Regions from separate parts of the Desulfitobacterium elongatum genome, predicted to be linked through region 4. Evidence: riboswitches for the same ligand, from Rfam matches in the RefSeq annotation. Region 4 holds a riboswitch; each other region holds the start of a gene.

Region 1 (5,191 bases), 1.6 Mb from region 4:
TGGATTGTAGACGTTACTTTCTGGTTACTTACATCAACTTTACTCACTGTATTCGATGGTTTTTGTTCTGTCCCTTGATTCGCGACATACACATATTGTCCATTTCCTTGAACGTAAAGTTGTGCTGGTCCTTCGCCGACAGGTACTTTAACCACTTTGCCTGTCGACAAATCAATTATCGATAGACTATTTTCAGCATTCGGCGTAGCGAATAGAGTTTTTCCATCCGGTGATATTCCTGTGGTTACAGGCGTACTTCCTACCTTAATCTTTTGTGACTCTTTCATATTAACTAAGTCCAAAACGCTAACCGTATCTTCCCCCATATTCGCTACATAAGCGAATTTGCTGTCTGCAGAAATCCTAAAACCATGAGGCATTTTACCCGTAGCTATCGTTGTTTTCACCTCAAATGTCTTCATATCAATAACGGTTACGTTATTATCTTCATTATTACTCACTAGAGCATATTGCTTATCCTTAGAAAAGACGATATGGGCCGGATGATTTCCCACTTGAACCTGCTTTATCAACTTGTCATTGGTCGTATCATAAAATAAGGCTGAACCTTTCATTTCCATTGATGCACCATGCTGCATCTTTGGAACCAAAGTTGCCCCCACCATACTTCCATCTGGGGAGACTTGGATATTATGGACAATCCCGTTAATGGAGATTGTATTAACGACTGTATTCGTTGAAGCATCAATCTTCGTAATGCTTCCACCTTCGTTCGCTGTATAATAGAAAGCCTGCGTTTTTGTTTGAACTGTTTGCTGCGGTGTTTTACTTGGAGTGGGCTGAGTTTGAGGTGGATTACACCCCGTCGTACTTAACACTAAGCTGAAAATTAAAATAAAACGAGCCAAAATCCCTTTCATAAAAACCCTCCTTTTCAAGCTAATATCTCCAGAAAAAAATGGGTTATTCATGCCCTTCTGATAAAGGAAACTTACTTCAGGTGGAGTTTTGACTCCATCTGAAGTCTAGTTGACTCATCCAGGACTTAGCGCCACTTATCTCATCCTCACCGCTAAAGATATTTGTCTAGTTTGCGGTTCGGCGAAAGCATCCACTGGATACTTTCGTGCTTTAGAAGCGGGAGTCTTAGTGGCGGTTAGTCATGAATAAAAGTGAAAAGGAGCTGTCTTTTCATGAATGTCATTTGACATCATTTTAAGACAGCTCCTTCAAACGTTTTAGCTTAATGGTTATGCTTTTTTACTTGAAGAATTTCTTTCGCAAGCATACAATTACCTCCGACATTAATATTGATATTCATTCTCGTTTCAATAAAGTATAATTATTTCTTATAAATTTGCTATGAATAAATTATGAATATTTTATGAACACGTTTATACATTAGGTCTACTGTTTTTTGGTAGAATCTAAAATTTATTCATAAAAAATTCATAAGTTTTTCATGAGTAATCCACAAACATTATGTATCTTAGCTTTATAGTGACAACTTATTAAACAGAAAGGAGATGTCACATGAAAAAAATAATTTACACAGCTATCCTTGGCGCTTTTCTTATGCTTGTTCCAGCCCAAACAGTACAGGCTGCTTTGGGAGATACCTTGTTAAAAGTAGGGGCAACCGGTTCAGATGTCGTTCAACTGCAAACAGAACTCAACTATTTAGGTTATAATGTCGGCAACGTCGATGGAATCTTTGGAGCAAATACTCAAGCTGCAGTAAAATCTTTTCAATCTGCCCAATCCTTGAATGTGGACGGAATAGTCGGCCCAATTTCGGGTAACAGACTTGACTCTCTTTATGCTGCGAAAGTCGGTCAAAAGAGTACTACCCGTCAAGAGAAAGCAAATGCTATTATCACAACCGCTAAAAAGTATATTGGTGTTCCATACTTATGGGGTGGAACATCGCCTAAGACGGGTTTTGACTGTTCAGGTTATGTGCAATATGTCTTTGCCCAAAACGGGATTTCGTTACCTAGGGTTTCCCGTGATCAGTACAAAATTGGAACTTCCGTGGACTTTAATAACCTCCAGCCGGGAGACTTAGTCTTCTTTTCCATTGCAGGAGACGGGATTGTCGACCATGATGGCATCTATATAGGAAATGGCCAGTTCATCAACTCCTCCAGTTCCAAAGGTGTTGCTATTTATAATCTTGGTCCCTATTGGAAATCAGTTTATCTTGGCGCTAAACGAGTATTCTAATCCTCTTCGGGCTCTTCCATAAACATGGAGAAATGACTAAAGGCTCAGACCCTTAATAATTGGTCTGAGCCTTTCTCATAATTGGTTTTCATTAGGCAGTAACATGAACCTGATCGAAAATCAATAGTACAAACACAGATAATCCTGAATTCCATAAACTAATCAGAGATTTATGAAAGGATGGTACCTATGAATACTCATCAAATGCATCCTGTTAGTATCATAAAAACTGTTCAAGATTGTGAAGTAATGTGTGAACACATGATTACCCATCTTCTCATTCATTTCCAAGATCTTCATTTAAGACTTGGGTAATTACAACTACTACGAGATTGCGCAGATGTCTGTACACTAACAGCTAAATACCTTGCCCGCCATAGCGCTTTCAGCAAACTACTAGCAAGCCTTTGCGCAAGTATTTGTGAAGCATGTGGAAATGAATGTGCAAAATTTCCCGATCAGGAATCTCAAAAATGTGCACAAATTTGTTTACACTGTGCTAGGGAATGTCGAACGTTTGCAATGTAATAAGTGTCAAAAGCCAGGAGAGCAACCCTCTCCTGGCCGTTTTCTTGGATTTTCACCGTTATTTATTAGCAGATAGCAGGAATTTTCAAAGGCTTATTGAATAATTATATCAGAACAATTTAATATCTAGGGAACAGGTGCTTGCGATTATTTTAGTCGCCGCTTAATAGGGAAGCCGGTGAAAAACCGGCGCGGTCCCGCCACTGTAAAGGGGAGTTACCTTAAAAATGTCACTGGGGTATACCTGGGAAGACTTAAGGCAACGAAGAACCTAAGCCAGGAGACCTGCCTGTTCTGAACACCATTGATCTGCGAGTGATAGGGAGGTGGAAAAAATTACAGAAATAGCAACACTCTCACTGATGCTTACTTCATATGCATTAGGGTTGGTTCATGGATTGGACTCTGACCATGTTATCGATGTTACGGACTTTGTAAGCCAAGATCCAAGACCATCACAGGCTGTTCTATTCGGGAGCAAGTTCGGTTTCGGACATACTTTTACTGTTCTGGTAGCCGGATTATTGACGTTTACTCTTAAAACGGCCCTTCCTGAGCATTTTGAGCAGGCCTTTACCCTCTTCTCCGGGATTTTACTCATGTTATTAGGCATCTGGGGTATTCACCGTCGGATTATCCGGCCTATACGTCAAAGGCATCAGCACATTTCTGTGCCCGAAATGACTAGACTAGACAAGCGAGTATTTCGCTGGGGTCCACTCTTTACAGGCTTTATGACCGGGTTAGTGGGTACCGCTGGTGTTATGCTGTTTGGCCCGGTAGCTGCTGCACCCAATATCTATTCAGTAGGCATGTTTATTTCAATCTACGGTTTTGGTGTAATTTCTAGTATGAGTTTTTATGCATTGATTGCCGGGAAGTGTTTCAGCAGTTTATTTAACCGCCCCCGGGGCGAGAAACTCGTCAAGCTAGTCTCCTTTGTTCCCTCTTTTCTGAGCATTGGTCTAGGAACGATTTGGGTGGTACGCTTTGTAGAAGGAGTACTAACTGTCAAGAAATTGATGCATGGGTAGATTGTAAACAACCAGCGTTAAACTGCGAAATGGTACTTAGTGCACTCTGCTCTGGAATCAAAAATGAATAACCTAAAACAAGGAGTGTTGCCCATCGGCTATACTCCTTGTTTTCTTTCTCCCTCTTTGAACATCAATCTTTAAGCGATATTTACCGACCTCCCATGTTCAAGTCTGACCCGGCGCTGAGCCAGTTCTCCAACCTCATTGTCATGGGTAACCATGACAATAGTGTGCCCCTCACGATGGAGTTCCCTAAAAATCTCAATCACTAATTTTTCATTATCCTCATCCAAATTTCCTGTCGGTTCATCCGCTAGAATGAGTGCTGGGTAATTGATTAAGGCCCGGGCAATGCAAACCCGTTGTTGTTCACCACCGGATAATTGACTCGGTAAATGCAGGGCACGATGCCCTAATCCTACCCTTTCAAGAGCAGCCAGGGCCTCTTTTTCATCAGGAAGGCTGTGATAATATTGGGCTACCATGACATTCTCTAACGCACTTAAATGTGGAATCAAGTGGAACTGTTGAAAGACGAGTCCAATTTTATCGCGGCGGATCTCTGTTAATTCTTTATTCGAACGATGCGTAACATCCACCCCGTCAATCAAGACTTTGCCCCCTGTAGGCTTATCCATACACCCAATGATGTTTAGCAATGTACTTTTTCCTGATCCGGAAGGACCCATGATAGAAACCCATTCCCCAGGAGCTACATCCAGACTAAAATCTTTTAATGCATAAACATTGCCATAGGCTTTTGATACATCCTTCATTTCTAGGATATTCATAACCCTTCCCCCTTCTATTCACCCTTTAACACCAACGCGGGGTCAATATTTGCTGCTGCCCGGACGGGCAAGAGAACTGCAGCCCAAGCTACAAGAACCGCTAAAATAATCACAACAATTGTCACAAGAGGACGCAGCGTTATATAGGATTTAAATACACTAAGACCAATGATTTGAGCTATGCCCCAGCCCACAACTGAGCCTAACACTCCCCCCAGTATTCCTAACAGAGCACCTTCTCCCAGAAATTCACCGGCAATAGTCCGATTAGGAGCACCTAAGGCCTTACGTAGCCCAATTTCCTTCCTCCGTTCTACGACCATGGCCATCATAGTACTTGAGACACACAGCAAAGTAGAGGCCAGAATTACAAGCACGACCAGATAGACTAATGACCGAATCTTTTCGAGAATTACCCCTTCGGAACGGGCAACCTGTTGAATAGGATTCGCCTTAATGCCCGGTTCAACCTGATTGATCCGGCTAGCCAGAGCATTTAACTCATCGGAGTTGCCCATGAGGCTTAAATAGACTGTGTGGATCTGTCTCTTTTGAGCAAAAAGCTGTTGGGCAGTACTGAGTTCCACGAAGATTTGATAATCCTCTGTACTCCCGGTTGACACAGTACCGGTTACAACAAACTTACCT
Region 2 (5,191 bases), 1.5 Mb from region 4:
CAATGTACTTTATGTCCCGGGAGCGTTGTTCTACGCTGATGGGCGCGTTTCCAATGAAATGCGTCTGAATTATTCTTGTTCTACTCCAGATATCATTGAAGAAGGGGTTAAACGGTTGGCTCGGGGGTTGAGTAAGTAGATTCAGCGCATGTAGAAGGACGAAAAGGCTCGTTCACTACTTCGCGAAAAGCTACGCTATCACGTCTTTGAAAAGTTTGCTTTGGTGAATAGAGTAATAGAAATTTAATGATGAAAGCCGTTTTTCTTCAACTAAGTAACGTTGAGAAAGAACGGCTTTGCTTATTTGAGCTTCTTATTCGTTTTTAGTGTAGTAATGGAAAAGCTCCAAGTAGAAAAAAGAGCTCTGCAAATTCGATACTTGCACCATAGAGATCACCGGTAAGTCCGCCGAGAAGATGAGAAGACTTCGATGTGAAGATGAGGATGAACAGGGTGGCGGTCAAAAAGCCTATTACTCCTGGCCAGTGTAAGAACCAGAAGGTTAGAAGGAGAAGAAAAATCCCCTGGCTTAAGAAAATGCCTTTGGTTTGTCGGGAGGCTTCATGGAAGCCTTTGCCTAGCCCGTTAGCGCGAGCATAGGGGAAAAAATGGACTCCGATTAGAAATATCCACCGTGATAGGATGGGCATAAATAAAAGGATTAGCGGGGTTGATGGAGAGGGGAGAGAGAGGAGTTCTACGAAAAGCGAGGATTTAAGAAGGAGCAAGGCGATTGTGCTTATAGCTCCAAAGGCGCCGACCCTGCTATCCTTCATAATTTCCAGCATGCGTTCGGGGGTACGAGCGGATAACAGCCCATCCATGCTATCCATAAAGCCATCAAGATGGATTCCTCCTGTGAGGACTAATTGCAGGATTAGGAGGAGAGCTCCTGTGATAAGTGGAGGATACCAGGAGAGTAATAGGGTTGAACTTACACAGAGAATCCCACCAAGAAGGAGTCCGACGACGGGATAATAGTGCTGACTCTGGGTGAATTCCTCTTGAGAAACGTCTTTGGGGTTAGGAAAAGGAATACGAGTCAAGAAGGTCAGAGCAATCTGTAATTTCCTCATTTTTGTATCTTCACTTCCCGCTTTAGGGAATCTATCAGTACTTGTCCAGATTCTTTGATCTCCATTGGATATCCGGCAACGACGGAATAGACTTTAGAGGCTGTACGACCAAGGAGTTGATTTGCTCTCCCGGCTAGATCACGGTAGGCCCGCGATAAAGGGTTATCCGGAACAATTCCTTGCCCCACTTCATTCGTCACCATAATCACCTGAGGAACAATATCCTGGGCGAGATGGGCAACCCTTCGAACTTGATCAAGAATGATTTGTTCTTTCTCATCCTGAGCAAAAGGATCCTCACTTGATTCCTCACTATATTCAGAGAGGAGGAGATTCGTCAGCCAAAGAGTTACACAGTCGAGTAAGAGGACGACCTGTTCATTTCGGTAGTGTTCCAAGACGGAAGAAATAGCAAGAGGTTCTTCCACGAGGCTCCAATCGGAAGGGCGTTGTTCACGGTGCTTTTTTACACGCAGAGCCATCTCCTCGTCATAGACTTGGGCCGTAGCGATATATACAACAGGAAGTCCAGGATGAGCTGCAAGAAGTTCAGCAAAGCTACTCTTCCCGCTCCGTGCTCCTCCCGTGATGAGAATCAGATCAGACATGATATACCTCCAAAGGAAAATTTCAGAAGGGTATATTATATTACTCCGAAAAGTTTGTCAACAAAAGATTTACTTTTCGCTATCCTTTTCGCTAACTCCAGCAGAAGCAAAGGTAGCCATCTCATTAAGGATATGAATAGAAGCATCAAGTAAGTGGAAGGCGACTGCCGCCCCTGTTCCTTCTCCAAGGCGAAAATCGAGGTGCATGATGGGTTTTAGCTCAAGGTGTTTAAGAGCTGCGATGTGGCCTTGTTCGACAGAGGAGTGTGAAGGAATCAAGTAGAGGCGTGACAACGGTGAGAGTTGAGTAGCAATCAAAGCGGCTGCGGTAGAAATGACTCCATCGAGAACTACAGGAACTCTAGAGTAGGCGGCTTCCAAGATCACACCCGCAAGCGCACCAATTTCTAAACCACCGATTTTACTTAAAACATCGATACCATCGTTTGGATTTGGATGATTAACCGTGATTGACCGTGTAATCACTTCTTGTTTATGAAGCAAGGCTGAATCATCAAGCCCAGTTCCTCGGCCCGTAACTTCGGCTGCAGGCAATCCTGTGAATACCGAGACGATTGCTGCACTAGGGGTAGTATTCCCGATTCCTACTTCCCCAGTAGCTAAGACCTTTACTCCGGATTGAATCGCTTGACGTGCGATTTTCGCACCTGTGAGAAGGGAGAGAATGGCTTCCTTTCGGCTCATTGCGGGGCCCTTAGCCATATTCTCAGTTCCGTTTTTTATTCGATTACGCATCAGTTCTGGAGGGTCGAGAGGGAAAGCAATCCCGACATCCGTACAGATAACTTCCGCCTTGGCGTGCCTAGAAAGTACATTGATGCCAGCTCCACCCTGTAAGAAATTATAGAACATTTGTGGGGTAACTTCTTGTGGGAATGCGCTGACTCTTTCGGCTACAACTCCATGATCTCCAGCCATGACAAGGACAGCTTTCTTTTCAACTTCTGGCCAGGGGTTCTTTTGAATCCCACCAAGTTGTTTGGCTATGTGTTCTAAGACTCCCAGACTTCCAAGTGGTTTAGTTAGGGAATCGAGACGTTCCTGAACAGCCAGCATGGACTCCCCGTCTAATCCCTGAATACCTTCGATAAGTTGAGTTAATGCGGACTCACATTCCTCGAGTGTTGCGTTGGATAAGTCTGAAAGACCATGCAGCTCATCAACTGGGAGTACTTCATTTGATAGTTCTGTTTTCCTCATCATAAATCCTCTCCTTCTGATAAAAAAATAAAGTCCCGCCACATTTCTGTGGTCGGGACTTTGCCGTCATCTCCGTCGCTTTCCAATACACCCTGGAAAGTCTTTTTCATCTCTGGCAGGTCTCCTGGCTAAGATTCAAACACCCGAAACCCCTTCCCGGCAAATGCCAGTGGTTTTAGTTTGGGCTCATCTCTTACAGTGGTGGGTCCGCACCGGAATTACACCGGTTTCCCTATTCTCCCCAAAGGGGCACCAAAGATTTTTATAATGAAATTATCTTAAGAATAACAAAAAATTCCGATTTGTCAATAAAAATATTCCTTTTACAAAACTCAAAGAAGGGGTTATCATTACTTAAAGAGAATGTTGTACTAGTACACTTGTTTTTAATTGCTATTTAAGCAATACACATTAGAATAGGGTATGAGGAACAATCATTCAAATTTATCATAGGAATAGACAAAATATATTAATCAGGAAGTGTAAATTGTGAAAGATGTTAAAATGCAAAGGATCTCCCTTCTTTTTGATGGAGTCGTCATTTTCCACGAACTTAATCAGGATGGTGTCATCCATTCGTTGAAAACTCTTTTGAAACTCATCGCCTCGCCAGAAAACAATCTAGCTGAAGTCTATCGTGAATATCACCGTTTCTGTTCTTTAGCGATCGAAGTGAACTGGCCAGCGCATCTTTGGGATCTCCTCTTAGAAGATGAAAATGAATTAACACATCAAGTAGCACGGAGTAACAGAAAAGAGATTGTAAGAAGTTTTGTTGAACTGGCCACCCGTGATATTCTCATCTGGCGTGAAATTTCGGAATTAACACCAACAGAAATCAAGGAAGTCATTCAAAAGAAATTCTCCTTAGTAGAGAAAGATTCACAAGACATATGGTTAAAATCCCCACTTTCCCTGTCAAATTGGCCGAATTGGACTCCTGAGAACTCAACGTTTTCAACGAAAGAGATGAGTCCAGCTGAAATCTATCTGCATACAGCTAAGAATCAAGTCAAAGAAGCTTTGGCGAAGGGAAATCCAATTGAGATGATGGATGAATTGATTTCGTTCTATCAGAGGGTGGGTTCTGGAATTTTTAGTCGTTCATTTGCCTATAAGTGGCAGGGCGACTTTGGTCACCTCAAAGGGGTTCGTCCAGATCCGATGCATAAGAGTCAGTTAATTGGTCAAGAACGGGAGCAAAGTATAGTGCTTCAGAATACTGAGTTTTTCTTATCGGGATACCCTGCGAATAATGTCATTCTTTATGGTAATCGTGGAACTGGGAAGTCTTCCTTAGTCAAGGCGCTTTTGCAAGAATACTATGATCGGGGATTAAGACTGGTCGAACTGTCAAAATCGGATCTAAAAGATTATCCGAAAGTCATCCAGCTTCTTGGAAAACAGCCACAGAAGTTTATCGTATTTATCGATGATCTCTCCTTTGAAGAGTCTGAGGCGGAATATAAAATACTTAAAACCCTTCTTGAAGGTGGGTTAGAGGGGAAACCTCAGAATGTCTTGATTTATGCGACCTCGAACCGACGTCACTTGGTGCGCGAAAGTTTCTCGGAACGGCAAGGAGATGAGGTCAACCGTAGGGATAACATGGAAGAAAAGTTATCCTTAGCGGACCGATTTGGAATCACAGTGACCTTCCCATCCCCCGATCAGGAAGGGTATCTGAAAATCGTTGAAGAGTTAGCGACACAGCAAGGGATTGTCATGGAGAGAGAGTCGTTAAGGCAGCAAGCCTTACGTTGGGTTATGCAGCATAATGCGCGATCAGGACGTACAGCCCGTCAATTTATTGATTACTTAGCCGCTAGTCAAGGCGTAGCAGCTAAGTAACACTAGTAAAGTAAACCCGTCCTTGAGGAAGGGTAAACTTTGCATTTTGAGTTGATGTAAGGGGCTAGAAGACTAAGAAAAAGTGTGGGTGATCCCCACACTTTCTTAGTTTAAGAGAGTTAGATAAATCAGTACCGCATTTAAGGAGATAATCAAGGTGACTATGATGCAGCCGATAATATTTGTGAACTTTCGGTTTGCCATTTCTCCCATCACGTCTTTTCTACTGGTAATGATGAGGAGCGGTATGACCGCAGCAGGGAGTGCAAAGCTTAAGGTCACCTGGCTGACGATAAGGATCTTCATGGGATTCAGTCCTAGCCAGAGTAACACCATAGCAGGAATAATGGTGATAATCCGTCGAATATTAATGGGAATATCGAGTCCTATGAACCCTTTCATCATACATTCTCCAGCCATTGCCCCTACGGTTGA
Region 3 (5,191 bases), 1.5 Mb from region 4:
CAATCCCTTCAAGACTGAGCAAGGATTTCCCTAACAGGACGAGGTCAGAGGGGATAAGAATTCGGTGTCGAAAAGCGATCTGAAACAAATCATTCACTGCTTCCCCGAGATGAACTTGGCTCAAGGGAACATCAAGATACTTTTCTCTCAAGAGATCTACATCTCGAAACAAAACCTTGCGATCGATATCATCGGGCACAATTCCCATTTCAAATACTGCATCAATCATGTCCTCTGTTTTTTGCCTCATCATCCCGATGACGAGCGAGGCGAAGTTGTACTTCATATCGGGTGAAAGCCGACCAACCATCCCAAAATCAATGAAAGATATAATTTGTCCTGGCAGGACAAAGATATTTCCTGGATGGGGATCACCATGAAAAAATCCTTTGATTAGAATTTGCTTAAACATCGCCTTAATAAGATTTTCAGCGAGAACCTCACGGTTATATCCAAGATTTTCGAGATTCTCAATCTGACTAAGCTTTACCCCACGCATGAACTCAAGAGTTAATACTCTTTTTTTAGAATACTCCCAATACACCTTAGGGATTTGAATCGTCGTGTCCTCAGCGAATTGCTTCGCAATCTTCTCAGCGTTGCGCCCCTCGATACTGTAGTCGAGCTCACTACGAAGTGAGCGAGCAAATTCGTCAACCATGTCCCTCACATGATAAAGCGCCGCCCACTCAATTCTCCTCTCGGCAAGCCCTGCAAGATCCAAAAGAATCTCAAGATCCGTTTCGATAGTATGAGCTATCAAAGGTCGCTGAACTTTGACTGCGACTTCCTCTCCTGACTTGAGTACCGCATAATGTACTTGGCCAATCGAAGCTGCAGCAATAGGAGTTTCATCGAATTCCATAAAGATGTCGCTTGGGGCGGCCCCAAGTTCGGCTTCAATGATCTTACTCGCTTCAATAAACGAAAAAGGAGGCACCTGATCTTGAAGTTTTTCGAGCTCAGTAATCACATACGCTGGTAAGATATCCGGTCTTGTGCTCGCAATTTGCCCCATTTTGACATAGGTTGGCCCTAACTCTTCAAGCGCTATCCGCAAACGTTCTCCTAACGTTTGCGGATCCACCTCTTCTTCGGTTCGAAAAATCCGCTTTGGAAGAGACAATAAATTAATGAGCCCCATCTCTTCTAGGATGAGGCCGAACCCGTGCCGGGCGAGAACTGATGCGACTTCGCGATAACGATTGATATGACGGATTCTTCTTCCGATCATTTCGATTCCCCTAGCAAAACAGTATTAATATCTCAAAGATTCTCAACGTTTGTTGTCATCAATTCAATCATTACCAGGAGTATGGTCTTGAATATTTCCCTGAGCATTTTCCAACTCCACGATCCGTTTCTCGAGTCTATCGATATCCACTTTACTCGGGATATTCAATTCCTCTAATATCTTCTGAACTTGATCTCGAAGTTTTGTATTAATCTCTTTATGCTGCTCGTTGCCTTTCTGGATGAGTTCGTTGATCAGATCCTTGGACTCACTTGCGGAAAGTTCTCCTTTTTTTACAAGTTCATCGACGACCTTTTCGATTTGCTCCTTACTCACAACTGCAAACCCTAGACCCAATGCCAAACCTTTTTTGATTAAATCTTTCACAGAAAACACTCTCCTTTAAGCTTAAGTACTGGTAGTTCGCACATTCCATCGATACCCTGGCATCATAAAACCTACCCTAAGAAAAATCTATTCCATTGGATACAGTAAAATCCTTCTCTTACTATTATTTGCTTACTCTTCTAAAAAGATTCGAATCACCATCAAGATAATGATAACCACTTGGTGCAAAGAATATCTTGGACTTTAACTTATGCATGCTATATAATTGAAATAAAAGAATATAGCATGATGATTAGGTTCTCCTCCTATATGAGTTGAGAGGAGTAAAAGGGTAAGTCGGTGTAATTCCGACGCGGTCCCGCCACTGTAAAATGGAAGTGTATTCTTCTATGCCGCTGTCCTATGACTGAAAGGCGTGAATACATTGCCATAAGCCAGAAAACCTGCCTATTCATTCGAGCGTACATCCTTCGAGGACAAGGAATAGTCGCTGCAAAATGGAATATTTCTAACGCAGCAAATCAAAAACCTTTTATCCTCGTGGTAAAAGGTTTTTCAATTTCTTTCTTCCTCACGTGCACAGAAAGGGGTAACAAAGCGATGAGAGATGTCAAATTATTCCGAAAAACAGCGATTGTATTTTCCCTTATCTTCTCCTTGATTTTCGTTAGTGGTTGCAGCACAACCCAAACTCCACAACAGCACTCGAAATCTCCCGAACAGAAAACTTCACTTCAAACGATTTATCCTCTCGTCTTTAAAGATGATGCGGGAGTAGAAACAACCCTTAAGAGTAAACCTCAACGGATCGTGTCCTTTGTCCCCGCCTCCACAGAGACTTTATTTGCGCTTGGCCTAGAAGGCAAAGTCATTGCCGTCACCAAATATGATGATTATCCCCAAGGGATTCAGCAAAAAGTAGAATATATCTTTGAAGATAGCCTTCATCCAAATGTCGAACAAATCCTAAAGCTTAACCCAGATTTGATCGTCTTAGGTATGCAGGATGAAAAAACTGTGAGCTCCATCCGAAATCTTAAGATTCCCGTTGTTCAGGTAAATCCTCAGAGTCTTGAGGCTACATACAAAACCATTGAGAAATTCGGACAAATCACCGATGCCCAAGAACAAGCAAAGAAAATTGTTGACGGGATGAAACTGAAGGAAAAAACGATTTCAGACAAAGTCGCTACTATTAAATCTACAGATCGAGCTAAGGTGTGGATTGAAGTCGATCCCGACCTTTTCACTGCAGGAGAAGGCACTTTTCTGAATGAGCTCCTCACAAAAGCAGGCGGAATTAATATTGCCAGTGATGTTAAGGATTGGGCTCAATACAGTGCCGAAAAAGTTATAGCTAAAAACCCTCAAGTCATTCTTGACACCTATTCTTACTACCTACCCAATGTGAAGGATACAATCTTAGTGCGTCCAGCCTGGCAAACTATCGAAGCAGTTAAGAATAAAAAAGTTTACGATTTAGATAGTGATATGGTTACTCGACCGGGTCCCCGTATTGTTGATGGATTAGAATCAATAGCAAAAGCTATTTACCCAGAACTGTTTAAATAAGAACGTAATCAGGAGGAAGGAAAGGCATGAGCATCAAAACTCTAGCCCCGAAAAGTATATCGTGGATCAGTGGCCTGTTCATTCTTCTCCTATTCTCCATGGTTTTTAGCGTCATGACTGGCGCCGTTCGTCTCCCTTTCCATCTTACTTGGCAAATCCTCCTGAATCATTTGCCCTTCTTGAGTTTAGATGCGACTTGGACGATGGCTCAGGAAACGATTGTATGGAATTTGCGTTTACCACGCGTATTTCTTGCTTTGGTCGTGGGTGCGATGTTAGCTGCATCAGGGGTTGCCTTTCAAGGTATACTCCGGAATCCCTTAGCTGATCCTTATATTCTCGGAGTATCTTCAGGAGCCGCTTTCGGTGCGGCTACCTCTATCGTATTTTTTAGAAGCTCATCGTTCTTTGGTCATCTTTCCCTCCCCCTCTTTTCCTTCGCAGGAGGACTTATTTCCCTGGGCTTTGTCCTAGCACTCTCTAAGCAACAAGGCCAACACGAAAGGGAAACACTGATTCTTTCTGGAGTCGTTGTGCAATCCTTGCTGGGAGCATTTCTCTCCTTTTTAATCGCAATCTCAGGACAACAGATGCAAGAAATCGTTTTCTGGATGATGGGGAGTCTTGCGAATCGCACTTGGACAGATGTGTTTATTCTTCTCCCTTATTTCCTCATAGGATTAACCTACCTTCTCTTTCAGCAACGAGACCTCAACGTACTCGCACTCGGTGAGAGAGCTGCAACCCACCTTGGGATGAATGTTGAACAAAAAAAAATCATTATCTTAGTTGTCGGCTCTCTCTTAACTGCGGCAGCAGTCTCAGTCGTTGGAATTATTGGCTTTGTTGGGTTAATCGTCCCCCATCTTATGCGCCTCTCAGTAGGGCCTGATCATAGAATTCTTCTTCCTGTCTCAACCTTGGCTGGAGCAATTTTTCTATTATGGTCTGATACTTTGGCTCGTACGCTTTTAGAATCACGGGAGATTCCGATTGGAGTCATTACGGCATTTGTTGGTGCACCGTTTTTTGGGTATTTACTAAAAAACAGGCTAAGGAGGGATTAGGGATGAGTTTATTTGAGCTTGAACACGTTAACTACCGTTATGGAACTTTTCCTGTCTTATGTGACATATCCTTTACAATTGCAGAAGGAGAAATATTCGGGATTATTGGGCCCAATGGAAGTGGAAAATCGACGCTTATTCGCTCAATGAGTGGCCTACACTCTCTTTCCTCAGGAAAAATCCTCCTTCGCGATAAACCTCTTAGCTCGTACTCTCATAAAGAACTCGCTCGCCAAATTGCAGTACTTGAACAAGAAGGTACTCCTCCTCTACCCTATACCGTGGAACAAATTGTCTCCATGGGACGATACCCATGGTTAAAACCCTTTTCAGAGCTTGGAGCACATGATCGTGAAATTGTGGAGAGCGTCTTAAGAAATTTAAATTTATGGAATATTCGATCGAAGAAAGTAAGTGCCTTGAGTGGAGGACAACGACAACTCGTTTCCTTGGCCCGTGCGATGGCCCAAGAACCCCGGATTCTAATTTTAGACGAGCCAACGACTTATCTTGATATTGGGCATCAGATTCTTGTCATGGAGCATGTACGCAAGTGGCATCAAGAACAAGGACTCACCCTGATTATGGTTTTACATGACCTGAATATTGCAGGTCAGTATTGTGATCGGCTACTCTTACTTGATCAAGGAAAGATCATTAATTGGGGAAATGCTGCAGAAGTCCTAAACGAAGACATCCTTGCTAAGATTTATAAAGCTGATTTAATACGAATCGAACATCCCACTTTAGGTGTGCCACAATTTTTGTTAAGTGGTAGATAAACAATTCTTACAAATGCTAGAATTATTACCAAAGTTTTTATAAGGACAAAGTGAATAATTTATCATATACTAGAGACAACCTTCCAAAGGGCGGCGGGTTGTCTTTCTTTTGGACATCTATCGCTTACTCGAAAGGAGAAATGCATCGTGAAAAAAAGTGTAAATATAATCATGACCACTATTTTAAC
Region 4 (5,191 bases):
ACCAATGCATTATTAGTAGGACTAGCGTCGAGATTCCGAATAAAGGTTCCATCAATTTTAAGATAATCTACGGGCAACCTTTTTAGATGATTGAACGTCAGAAAGCCTACTCCGAAGTCATCTAAGGCGAACTTACACCCTATTTGTTTTAACCTCTGAATCCAATGTTCTGCATGATCTAAGTCCCTGATTGCTGCAGTTTCAGTGATTTCAAACCCAATTCGGAAAGGCTCAAGATTACTCTCTTTAATTCTACTCTCAATGAATTTCAGTAATTCTGTATCTCCAAGACTCGATGCCGAGATGTTTACGAAAACTGATACGTCAGGATGTTTCCCTAATATCTCAATCGCTGATTCAACAACCCAGCTATCGAATCTACCTCTGGGTAATCGTTGAGGTCAATATGATTCTTTTCAAAATAGGCCTCCATTTTTTGATAGGTAACATTATAATTGACGAGTTCCATCGAATTTTTATCTTGGATTTCATCGATTTTGCCGATACAAGGAGACAAGAATGCTATCTTATCGTCAATCCTTTTGTATTTTTTTAAGTAAATTGACGTGCACATCATAGGGCTTTGGATTGGGGCAAGGTACTTAATCAGTTCAGAGCGGTATGTTTGAATGTAGTTCACAATCACAGGGCAGGGTTGAGCAATAATTGAATCTAGTTTCTGCTCCTCAATGGTTTTTAGATAAGCCCAAGTCGTGATATCTGCACCGATCGACACATCGTAAACAAGCGTTACCCCTAAGGACTTTAAATAACCAAATAACCGTTTATAATTAGGAAAGTTATATCTGATAGAAGGAGCTGCAATGACAGAAATACCAATTCCCCGTGTTAAGTTAGCAAAAAACCTCTCAGTATCATCAGCAAAATCTCGGGCCTTATGATCACATACGTCTATACACGCCCCACAGTGAATGCATTTCAAATGGTCAGTTTTAACCCGATTTTCACCATTATCTAAGAACGCTACGTTTGCTTTGACCGGGCATTTAGCTATACATTTATTACAACCTACACATAGTTTTTTATTCGTAAGTAAAACTTCAACATTCATTGAAAAGCCCCTTATCCTTACTTACTCATATGTTCCTCTTGCAGTTTATTTCATTACCCATAAGCATCAGTTAAGCGTTTTGAATTGCAATACTATTCCCAATATTCGACACAGATTGCGCTAATCCTTCTTAATCCCGTATAATAAGCAAGGCTCCTGCTGATGGCAGGAACCTTGGCTGTTTTTGCAATTTCCTATGTCATGATTATTTCATCCCCTATTGACAAAATCATTTTACTATTCTAACATTAAGCCAACTGAATACATCATTTTTTAGGTGCCCGCAAGGGATAATAGGGAACCAGGTAGAAATCCTGGACGGACCCACCACTGTAATTAGATGTTGACGATGTGCATTTGCCACTGGGATAACTGGGAAGGCGTACATCTTAGTCTATAAGTCAGGAGACCTGCCTATAAAATATCGCGAAGATGGACAATGGTAAAGTTCTAGCTTTTTTATAAAGCTGGGACTTTTTTTTATAATTTTTTATGCTTTAGGAGCTGCCATGAAAACAATTGCAACGATCAAAATCGAGAAACTCGTATTTCCGCATGAAGAAAAACCAGCACTCAGAAATATTGACCTTGAAATTAATCAGGGAGATTTCATCGTCATTACAGGAGATGTAGCCTCTGGAAAATCGATTTTGCTGCACTCGATCACAGGCGCTATCCCTCACTACCATAGCGCGGAATTAACGGGGAAAGTCACTATCATGGGTCAAGATATCAAGGACATACCCCTCAATAAAATGTCCGACTATGTGGGATACATGATGCAGGAACCTCAAAACCAAATCATCAGTCTGGATGTATACGAGGATGTTGCCTTCGGCCTCGGGAACCTAGAAATCCCCCTGGAACAAATAGATCAGACGGTTAAAAACACTTTGGAATTTGTAGGTCTAACGGGCTATGAAAACAGACAGACCGCTTCGCTCTCAGGCGGGCAGGCCCAGCGTGTTGTTTTGGCCGGTGTCTTGGCTCTCAATGCCCCTATTTTGATTCTTGACCAACCAACCGCGGAACTGGATCCCTTGGGCCGCTTCGAGCTATATAAGCGGCTCGGTCAGTTAAATAAAATTCAGAATCTAACCCTTGTTTTGGTCATGGACCGAATTGAGGAAGTCCTTAACTATGCCAACAGAGTCTTCTATATGAGGGACGGCGAAATTTTCAAACAGTATTTGCCTGCGGAATATTACAAGGAACAAATTGAACATCGAAAAGGAAGGCTGAAATGCGCCACTTCCTTGACGAACAACGGTAAGCCGAGGGAAATCATAGCCGAAATTACAAATGTCTCCTACCAGTACAAAAATAATTTGCTCGGTTGTAAAGACATTCATTTAAAAATTCATAAGGGCGACTTCTTAGCCGTCATCGGATTAAATGGGTCCGGAAAATCAACCCTAGCCAAAATGCTCATCGGTCTATTAAAGCCTTCTCAGGGTGAGATTAAAGTTTTTAACCAACCTCTAAATAAAGAAAACCTTACAGAGATTCGTGCGCACATGGGCTTTCTGTTTCAAAACCCTGACTATCAGATTTTTGCAAGCACCCTGGAAGAAGAGGTTGGATTTTCACTGAAGTTAAGAGGTGAGCAAAATGAAATAATTGATCAAAAAATTGATGAGTGTCTAGGATTTGTGGGGCTGCTTGACTATAAGAAAATGCATCCCCAACGCTTAAGCCGCGGTCAGCGCCAGCTTTTGGCACTAGCCTCCATCCTCGTCAGTGATCCGGAATTCATCCTCGCCGATGAACCGACCTCGGGCCTTGACGAAAGCCAAGGATATATGATCATGGATAAACTAGCCGAGCTGTCCAAGAATGGCAAAACAATCCTGGTTATTACCCACGACCTAACCATGGCTAAAAACTATTCGAACCGGTTAGTTGCCCTGCATAACCATCGCCTTCAACTGGATATCTCAACAAATGATCTCAAGGAGCATCTTGATACGCTAAAAGACCTGGGGCTAAATTTCAAACCTGTTATTTCCTTTGAGGAGGGTTAGAATGGGACTTTCTTATGGCATTGAACAAAAGGAAAAACAAAATATAAAACTTATAAATACGTTGGATCCTCGGACAAAACTAGCCTGGTATGCCCTGATGATCTATTTTGCACTGAGTTTGGAAACTGCTATTCAGTTATGCCTTGTTTTATTAGTGGGACTTACGGCCTCTCTTATCTTAACGGGTTCCTTGAAGCAGTATAAGGTCATGATTGTAATCATGTTACTTTTGGGACTCCAGCTACTCATCCTTCAACTGCTCTTCTGCAGGGAAGGCGTTCTAATCTACCAATGGGGCATCTTCAAAATCTACAGTGAAGCAATCCCCCTCACGATTACCGGTCTACTGAAGGCCACCCTTATTGTCTTTGCAAGTATGCAGTTTTTTACATCCTCCTCACCCACTGACTTCACCTTAATGCTCATGAAATTCAAAATTCCCTACCGCTTTGCCATGTTGGTGGGACTGGGCGTCCGCTTCATCCCTCTAATGAAAGATGAATATATCTCCATCATCGATAGTCAGCGCACCAGAGGCCTTAAAATAGAAAGCGTCTGGGACAATATCAAAGGCATTATTCCAACCTTCCTGCCTTTTTTATACCGCGCTGTCAGACGTTCGACAGAGACAGCCTTAGCAATGGAGTTAAGAGGCTATGGTCGGAGCAAAACCCGAACCTTTTCTTCAAATCTATCGATTAAGAAGTACGATATCGCTTTAATCGTTACGATGTTATTGGTAATAACCCTCCATCTTGTTAGCAGGCTATTACCATTTATATAATCACAAAATTTTAGGAGGAGAGTTAAAAATGAAAGAAAGTTTATTCAGAACAGACACAAAAGCTTTAGTAGGCTCCGTCATCGTAGGGATCGTATTCCTGATTATGATGCAGGTAACAGGACGTATCGACGGTATTTTGGACCCTACCCTATTACTTTTTAATGGAACCTGCTGGGCCTTCTTTACTGGTCTCATCGTCTTAATGTACAAACAGCCGGCAGGTATTATCTCCGGTTTATTGGAAGCCATTGTAGCCATGGCAACAGCCTATTCCCCTCTCGCATTTTTCTTTATTTTCGCCAATACCATCGGCTCCATTTCCTATTCATTAATTGCAAGGAAGTTTTCCATGGAGAAATTAAGCCACCATATACTGGCTCAGATCGGGTGTAATGTTACCGGTAACTTTTGCGTTATGCTCGGATTGATTTATGTCATTCATCTCGACTGGAAGATCGCACTTTTAAGTTCATCACTAACCACCCTCGTAGCAACGATCGTTGCAAGCATCTTGACAAAAAGTGTTTACGGTGCCTTACAAAAATCATCCTTGCTCTAAGACGAAAAGGTATCTCTCCTGTCAACCGGAGCCTTTTAAAGACTTAGAATTATAGAGAGCCCAAATGAAGAGGCTGCTACGCAACGAACGTTTCTGTTCATGGTGTAGCAGCCTCTTCATTTGCTTTCTTTTATTAGCTCTACTGGTTATTCTATCAGTTCACACTTTTGAAGGACATCCCACGTTTTAATTGCAGTATAAAGATGAATCCGGGTTTGATAGGAAGAAAAATTTACATTGAGCAGTCTTTCAATTTTGAACATTCGATAATATACGGTATTCACATGGACATATAGTTTGGAAGCGGTTGTTGTCCAACTACACGCATTATCTAGTAGAATTCTCAGGGTACCAATAAAGTCAGTCCCAAATTGCTTGTCATGTTCAATTACTTTCCCCAAAATCTGCATACAGTAATTTCTGATACTATTAAGATCAAGAGAAAAAATGGGTGTGAAAACTCCTAATTGAGAAAAATATTGAATCGAATGTTTTTCGCCCACTAAATTAGATAAAGCTAAGGCAATGCATGCCTCCTGGTAGCTTTTGAGCAAATCTGAGGGTGGATAAACCTTGCCTAGACCGAGAGAAAAGCCAAAATTAAATTTTTCTTCAAGGGTCTGTTTGGTTGCTTCTAAGTTTTCTTGACCTGGCCAATTCGGGTCTATATCCATGGGGTTATCCACGGGATTACCTCTGTGAATAGTGATTAAGCGTTCGGGTGCTATGATAGAGCTCACATATTCTGTATT

Evidence for each region. Region 4 has a riboswitch for cobalamin ahead of ACZ42W_RS02550 (ABC transporter ATP-binding protein). Riboswitches for the same ligand answer to the same signal wherever they lie in the genome.
Region 1: it holds a riboswitch for cobalamin, as region 4 does, so the genes downstream of both, ACZ42W_RS17870 (hypothetical protein) here and ACZ42W_RS02550 (ABC transporter ATP-binding protein) in region 4, are expected to answer to the same signal.
Region 2: it holds a riboswitch for cobalamin, as region 4 does, so the genes downstream of both, cobT (nicotinate-nucleotide--dimethylbenzimidazole phosphoribosyltransferase) here and ACZ42W_RS02550 (ABC transporter ATP-binding protein) in region 4, are expected to answer to the same signal.
Region 3: it holds a riboswitch for cobalamin, as region 4 does, so the genes downstream of both, ACZ42W_RS09825 (ABC transporter substrate-binding protein) here and ACZ42W_RS02550 (ABC transporter ATP-binding protein) in region 4, are expected to answer to the same signal.

Annotation. Positions count from the first base shown of each region.
Region 1 covers NZ_AP038772.1:3,760,428-3,765,618, forward strand. Annotated here, with positions in the region: gene ACZ42W_RS17855 (YVTN family beta-propeller repeat protein) at 1-881, opposite strand, end outside; gene ACZ42W_RS17860 (C40 family peptidase) at 1,495-2,187, shown strand; partial or broken gene ACZ42W_RS17865 (four-helix bundle copper-binding protein) at 2,566-2,715, shown strand; cobalamin riboswitch at 2,834-3,022, shown strand; gene ACZ42W_RS17870 (hypothetical protein) at 3,042-3,749, shown strand; gene ACZ42W_RS17875 (ABC transporter ATP-binding protein) at 3,890-4,543, opposite strand; gene ACZ42W_RS17880 (ABC transporter permease) at 4,558-5,191, opposite strand, start outside.
Region 2 covers NZ_AP038772.1:2,037,880-2,043,070, forward strand. Annotated here, with positions in the region: gene ACZ42W_RS09650 (aminotransferase-like domain-containing protein) at 1-139, shown strand, start outside; gene cobS (adenosylcobinamide-GDP ribazoletransferase) at 324-1,076, opposite strand; gene cobU (bifunctional adenosylcobinamide kinase/adenosylcobinamide-phosphate guanylyltransferase) at 1,073-1,684, opposite strand; gene cobT (nicotinate-nucleotide--dimethylbenzimidazole phosphoribosyltransferase) at 1,754-2,905, opposite strand; cobalamin riboswitch at 3,003-3,177, opposite strand; gene ACZ42W_RS09670 (ATP-binding protein) at 3,395-4,756, shown strand; gene ACZ42W_RS09675 (Nramp family divalent metal transporter) at 4,862-5,191, opposite strand, start outside.
Region 3 covers NZ_AP038772.1:2,068,805-2,073,995, reverse strand. Annotated here, with positions in the region: gene ACZ42W_RS09835 (ABC1 kinase family protein) at 1-1,234, opposite strand, end outside; gene ACZ42W_RS09830 (phasin family protein) at 1,298-1,621, opposite strand; cobalamin riboswitch at 1,860-2,047, shown strand; gene ACZ42W_RS09825 (ABC transporter substrate-binding protein) at 2,183-3,154, shown strand; gene ACZ42W_RS09820 (FecCD family ABC transporter permease) at 3,181-4,221, shown strand; gene ACZ42W_RS09815 (ABC transporter ATP-binding protein) at 4,224-5,003, shown strand; gene ACZ42W_RS09810 (C40 family peptidase) at 5,151-5,191, shown strand, end outside.
Region 4 covers NZ_AP038772.1:567,949-573,139, reverse strand. Annotated here, with positions in the region: gene ACZ42W_RS02560 (EAL domain-containing protein) at 1-344, opposite strand, end outside; gene ACZ42W_RS02555 ([Fe-Fe] hydrogenase large subunit C-terminal domain-containing protein) at 338-1,072, opposite strand; cobalamin riboswitch at 1,331-1,504, shown strand; gene ACZ42W_RS02550 (ABC transporter ATP-binding protein) at 1,582-3,096, shown strand; gene ACZ42W_RS02545 (energy-coupling factor transporter transmembrane component T family protein) at 3,098-3,880, shown strand; gene ACZ42W_RS02540 (hypothetical protein) at 3,909-4,439, shown strand; gene ACZ42W_RS02535 (PucR family transcriptional regulator) at 4,586-5,191, opposite strand, start outside.